Thiocystis violascens DSM 198: one gene and its partner. Each later gene encodes a partner of the first gene's protein in a complex. Links are inferred from orthologs where the notes say so. Each region holds a gene or a part of one and is shown on either strand. Other genes may lie near its edges.

Evidence for each region.
Region 2: the proteins of accD (region 1) and accC are in contact, whole or in part, in a solved structure (PDB 8UXZ), measured with the Escherichia coli proteins. The link is inferred for Thiocystis violascens DSM 198 from one-to-one orthologs.

The regions. Positions count from the first base shown.
Region 1 is NC_018012.1:995,580-998,656, reverse strand. Bases 322-3,077 are described here. They hold accD (acetyl-CoA carboxylase, carboxyltransferase subunit beta), read left to right. Parts: upstream 322-1,111; coding sequence 1,112-2,044; downstream 2,045-3,077. Other genes in these bases: folC (bifunctional tetrahydrofolate synthase/dihydrofolate synthase), read left to right, coding at 2,046-3,077; trpA (tryptophan synthase subunit alpha), read left to right, coding at 322-1,106. In the rest of the region: trpB (tryptophan synthase subunit beta), read left to right, coding at 1-273; more of trpA, read left to right, coding at 270-321.
Region 2 is NC_018012.1:1,191,108-1,194,294, forward strand. What follows is about bases 181-3,046. They hold accC (acetyl-CoA carboxylase biotin carboxylase subunit), read left to right. Parts: upstream 181-874; coding sequence 875-2,218; downstream 2,219-3,046. Other genes in these bases: aroQ (type II 3-dehydroquinate dehydratase), read left to right, coding at 181-239; accB (acetyl-CoA carboxylase biotin carboxyl carrier protein), read left to right, coding at 242-697; THIVI_RS05365 (IS5 family transposase), read right to left, coding at 2,235-3,046. Also shown: more of aroQ, read left to right, coding at 1-180; more of THIVI_RS05365, read right to left, coding at 3,047-3,187. UniProt on the Escherichia coli protein: This protein is a component of the acetyl coenzyme A carboxylase complex; first, biotin carboxylase catalyzes the carboxylation of the carrier protein and then the transcarboxylase transfers the carboxyl group to form malonyl-CoA.

The DNA of each region.
Region 1 (3,077 bases):
GATTATCCGGGCGTCGGTCCCGAACACGCCTGGCTGAAAGACAGCGGACGCGCCCAGTACGATGCGGTCACCGATGACGAGGCGCTGGCCGCCTTCCACCATCTGACCCGCACCGAGGGCATCATCCCCGCGCTGGAGTCCAGTCACGCGCTGGCCTACGCGCACAAACTCGCGCCGACCCTGCGCCAGGATCAGATCATCCTGGTCAATCTGTCCGGCCGCGGAGACAAGGACATGCACACGGTCGCACTGCACGACGGGTTGGTTCTATGAGTCGGATTGCGCAACGTTTCGAGCAACTGCGCGGGCGGGGACGCACCGCGCTCATCCCCTTCGTCACCGCCGGCGATCCCGCGCCCGAGGTCACCGTCCCACTGATGCACGCGATGGTCGCGGCGGGCGCGGATCTCGTCGAACTGGGCGTGCCGTTTTCCGACCCCATGGCCGATGGTCCGGTGATCCAGCGGGCGACCGAGCGGGCGCTTGCGAAGGGCGTCTCGCTGACGCATGTGCTCGGGATGGTCCGGGAATTCCGTGAGCGGGATACCGAAACTCCAGTCGTCCTCATGGGCTATCTGAACCCCATCGAGGTCATGGGCTACGACGCCTTCTCGCGCCAGGCCCAAGCGGCGGGCGTGGATGGCGCGCTGATTGTCGACCTGCCGCCGGAGGAGGGGCACGATCTGATCGAGACCATGAAATCGCATGGCCTGGATCTGGTCTATCTGCTCGCCCCGACCTCCACCGAATCGCGCATCGCGCGGATCGGCGGCGTCGCCTCCGGCTTCGTCTACTATGTCTCGGTCAAAGGCGTGACCGGTGCCGGTCATCTGGATACCGAGGCTGTCGCCGGACAGGTGCGTCTGATCAAATCCCTGATCCCGCTGCCCGTGGGGGTCGGATTCGGGATCAAGGATCCGGAGACCGCCGCCAGCGTGGCGCGGGGCGCGGATGCGGTGATCGTCGGCAGCGCCATCGTCAGCCGCATCGAGACGCTGGCCGAGACCCCGGAGCGCATTCCCGAGACCATCGCCGACTTTCTGGCCGGACTGCGCAACGCGATCGACGCCGTTGACGCCTCGCCCGAACCACGGACCGCGGAGTAAACCACATGACCGAACCGGAAGCCGGCGCCGCCCTGAAACAGGCGATGGACAAGAGCAAGAGTTGGTTCGAGAAACTGATCCCGAGCCGCATCCGCATCGAGGCCAGCACCAAGCGGGCGGTGCCGGAAGGCGTTTGGGCCAAGTGTCCAGGATGTCACGCGATCCTTTATCGCGCCGAATTGGAACGCAATCTGGAAGTCTGCCCCAAGTGCAACCACCACAACCGGATCGGCGCGCGCCGGCGTCTGGATGCCTTTCTCGATCCCGAGGGGCGCGAGGAAATCGGCGGCGATCTGGAATCGCTGGATCCGCTCAAGTTCAAGGATCTGAAGAAATACAAGGATCGTCTTGTCCAAGCGCAGAAGCAGTCTTCCGAAAAGGATGCAATGGTGGTCATGCGCGGCCGGCTCAAGGACACGCCCATCGTCGCGTCCGCCTTCGAGTTCAGTTTCATGGGCGGTTCCATGGGCTCGGTGGTGGGTGAGCGTTTCGTGCGTGGGGTCGATGCGGCGCTGGAGATGAACGCGCCCTATGTCTGTTTCTCCGCCAGCGGCGGCGCGCGGATGCAGGAGAGCCTTTTCTCGTTGATGCAGATGGCCAAGACCAGCGCGGCGCTCGGGCGGATGCGCGAGCACGCGCTGCCCTTCGTCTCGGTGATGACCGATCCCACCATGGGCGGCGTCTCCGCCAGTCTGGCGATGCTCGGCGATCTGAATCTCGCCGAGCCGGGCGCGCTGATCGGCTTCGCCGGCCCGCGCGTCATCGAACAGACCGTGCATGAAAAGCTGCCGGAGGGTTTTCAGCGCAGCGAGTTTCTGATGGAAAAGGGCGCCCTGGACATGATTCTGGACCGTCGCGACCTGCGCGAACGGATCGCCGATCTGCTGGCGATTCTGGCCCATCGTCCCCGCTATTGCCGCACGGTGGTTCCGGTCTGACATGACCCGCCGGTTCGAGACCCTTGACGACTGGCTTGACTGGCAGGCGAGTCTGCATCCAAAGACCATCGAACTGGGTCTGGCGCGAGTCGCGGCGGTTTGGAAGCGACTCGGTCCCACACCGCCGCCCTTTCCGGTCATCACGGTAGGGGGAACCAACGGCAAGGGTTCCTGCGTGGCGATGATCGAATCCATGGCCGAGGCGGCGGGTTATCGATGCGCCTGCTATACCTCGCCGCATTTGCTGCGCTATAACGAGCGTGTGCGAATCGCCGGCGAACCCGTTTCCGATGAGTCGCTGTGCGATGCCTTCGCGCGTGTTGACCGGGCGCGCGGCGACACGACGCTGACGTACTTCGAGTTCGGCACCCTGGCGGCGCTCGATCTCTTCGTGCGTTATGGTCCGGATCTGGCCGTGCTGGAAGTCGGGCTTGGCGGGCGTCTCGACGCGGTCAATCTGCTTGATGCCGATGTCTCGGTAGTCACCTCGATCGGGCGCGACCATACCGCCTGGCTGGGCGAGACGCTGGACGCGATCGCCGTCGAAAAGGCCGGGATCTTTCGCGCCGGTCGCCCGGCCGTCATGGGTCAGCGGGACGCCCCCGTGCGTCTGCGCGAGGAAGCGGTTCGACTGGCTGCCGCGCCCTTGCAACTCGGGCGCGAAATCGATCATGAAACCGCGGATAACGGATGGATCTGGAAGGGCGCTGGAGGCGAACGGCTGGCCTTGCCGTTACCGACCCTGCGCGGCGCCTTTCAACTGAATAATGCCGCGGCGGCCATCGCCGCGCTCGCCTGTCTGCGCGAACGTCTGCCGGTGCCCGTCAACGCGCTACGCGCCGGGTTGCAGCGTGCCCGGCTTGCCGGACGGTTTCAGGTGATTCCGGGGGCGCCGACCTGGATTCTCGACGTGGCCCACAATGGCGCGGCGGCGCAGGCCCTGGCCACGAACCTGCGGGCCTTCGCGTGTCCCGGCCAGTTGCGCGCCGTGCTGGCGGTTCTGTCCGACAAGGAACCGGAAGCCATCGCGAAA
Region 2 (3,187 bases), 200 kb from region 1 along the record:
ATCCGGCCGCCTTCACCCATACCAGCGTCGCGCTTCGCGATGCCCTGCTTGCCGTCGCGATCCCTTTTATCGAGGTGCACCTGTCGAACGTGCACGCCCGCGAGCCATTCCGCGCCCACTCCTATTTCTCGGACATCGCGGTGGGCGTGATCAGCGGACTCGGGGCCGAGGGATACGCACTGGCGTTACGCGCCGCGCTCACGCGCCTGGCGCAGCAACCCACGAACGAGAAACCATGACCATGGATATCCGCAAGGTAAAGAAATTGATCGAGCTGCTGGAGCAATCCGACGTGGCCGAAATCGAGATCCACGAGGGCGAGGAATCGGTGCGCATCAGCCGTCATGGCACGGCACCGATGCCCTATTACATGCCCCAACCGATGCCAGGGCAGTTCAGCGCCCCGGTGGCGCCCGTGGCGCTGACCGTCGCGACCGACGACGACCCCTTGGCCGGACTCGATGGCGAGATCGTCCGCTCGCCCATGGTCGGCACCTTCTATCGGGCGCCCTCGCCCGGCGCCAAGTCCTTTGTGGAGGAGGGCCAGACGGTCCAGGCCGGCGAGACGCTGTGCATCATCGAGGCGATGAAAATCCTCAACCAGATCGAATGCGAGCAGGCCGGAACGGTGCGGCGCATCCTGGTCGACAACGGTCAGCCGGTCGAATACAACCAACCGCTATTCGTGATCGAATGACGATGAAACCCTGTCCAGCATGGCGCGCCTCCTGTTCCGAACGGCTCGGCCGCGACTGAACCGGCAGGCGTCGCCAATGGTCTGGACAGGGTTTGAATCACCCGTCAGCGCGCGGCCGGTCCGGCGCTTCCGTGGCCCAACCTGCCGCCCCCTACTGAAGACATCCCCATCATGGCAATGATCGAAAAGGTACTGATCGCGAATCGCGGCGAGATCGCGCTCCGCATCCTGCGCGCCTGCCGCGAACTCGGCATCAAGACGGTTGCTGTCCACTCCGAGGCCGACCGCGATCTGAAACACGTTCTGCTGGCCGACGAGTCCGTCTGCATCGGCCCGGCCGCCTCGCTCCAGAGTTATCTCAACGTGCCGGCGATCATCAGCGCGGCCGAGGTCACGGATACCGTCGCCATTCATCCCGGCTATGGCTTCCTGTCCGAGAACGCCGATTTCGCCGAGCGGGTCGAGCGTTCGGGTTTCATCTTCATCGGCCCGCGCCCCGAAACCATCCGTCTGATGGGCGATAAGGTCTCGGCCATCGCGGCCATGAAGACCGCCGGCGTGCCCTGCGTGCCGGGTTCCGACGGACCGATCGACGACAACAACAAAAAGCGCACCCTGGAGATCGCCCGCGAGATCGGCTATCCGATCATCATCAAGGCGTCCGGCGGCGGCGGCGGGCGCGGCATGCGGGTGGTGCACTCCGAGGCCACCCTGCTGAACGCCATTTCGCTGACCAAGGCGGAGGCCGCCGCGACCTTCAACAACGACATGGTCTACATCGAAAAATATCTGGAGAACCCGCGTCATGTCGAGTTCCAGATCCTCGCCGACCAGATGGGTAACGCCATCCATCTGGGCGAGCGCGACTGTTCCATGCAGCGTCGTCATCAAAAAGTCGTCGAGGAAGCCCCCGCGCCTGGCATCACCGAGGCGCAGCGGCGCGAGATCGGCGAACGTTGCGCCGCCGCCTGCCGCACCATCGGCTATCGCGGCGCCGGCACCTTCGAGTTCCTCTACGAGAACGGCCAGTTTTATTTCATCGAGATGAACACCCGGGTCCAGGTCGAGCACCCCGTCACCGAGATGGTCACCGGCGTGGATATCGTCAAGGAACAGATCCTGATCGCCGCCGGCGAGCCGCTGCGTTATGCCCAGAAGGACATCGTCATGCGCGGACACGCCATCGAGTGCCGGATCAACGCCGAGGACTCGGAGACCTTCATGCCGAGCCCCGGCAAGATTACCGAATTCCACGCGCCTGGCGGTCCTGGCGTGCGGCTGGAGACCCATCTCTACACCGGCTACACGGTCCCGCGGTATTACGACTCCATGATCGGCAAACTGATCACTCATGGCGAGGATCGCGAATCGGCCATCGCGCGCATGTGCAACGCCCTGCGCGAGACCGTCATCGACGGCATCAACACCAACATCAAGCTCCAGCGCGCCATCCTGCGCGACGGCGCCTTCCTCGCCGGCGGCGCCAACATCCACTACCTTGAGAAAAAGCTCGGGATGTAAGAGGGTGTAGACAAAATCAAACCGTTGTGGTCAACCGCCGCAGCAGGATGCGCGCCTCCGCCAGCCAAACCCAGGTTTCGGAGACCGCTGGCAGACGGTCATGATGCATGATCAATCGACGGGCACGCTCATTCCACGCATGGGTGCGCTCGACAACCCAGCGCTTCGGCAGCGGAACGAAGCCGTCGGCGTTGGCGATCACCACTCGGTCAGGCGCCCCGTCCACGTGCCAGGAGCCAACGCTTTTGTTGGCTGGATGGCGCACGACTTCCACGCGGATCGCGTGGGTCTGCTCGGTGGTTTGGGCAAATTGACCGGCGTAGGCGCTATCGACAAACAGCGTGTTGATCTGGGGGTACTTGGCGGCCGCGTCAGCGACGGCGCCCGAGGCGGCATCGCGGTCCTGAAGATTGGCCGCGACCACGCTCACCGCCAACACGAACCCCAAGGTATCGACCACCAGGCTGCGCTTGCGCCCCTTGACCTGCTTGCCCGCATCAAAGCCGCTCGGTCCACCCTGCGGCGAGCCGCGGGTCGATTGCGCATCCAGCACCGCCGCCGTCGGCGCGATCTCACGCCCCTCGCGTTCGCGCCATTGCCCCCGCAGTCGATCATGCATCTGCTCAAACTTCCCAGCCGCACTCCAACGGCGAAACGTCTTGTAGACATTCTGCCAAGGCGCGAAATCGTGCGGCAGCATCCGCCACGCGCACCCCGTGCGCACCACGTAGCAACACGCCTCCAGGATGCTCCGGCGCGACACGCGGGGCGGTTGACCCCGCCCGCCCGGCATCTCAAAGAGAGCGGCGACCAAGTCCCACTCCGCATCGGTCAGACAACTTGGGTAGCTTTGGTCGGGGTCGTGGCGACGATGCGCATCCGTATACCCATACCGACGCGGCGTTGCGCGCGCTTGCGCCTCGAGACCACTCTCGCCCCGGAGGCGCGTGACGCCCGCCTCCCGCAAGG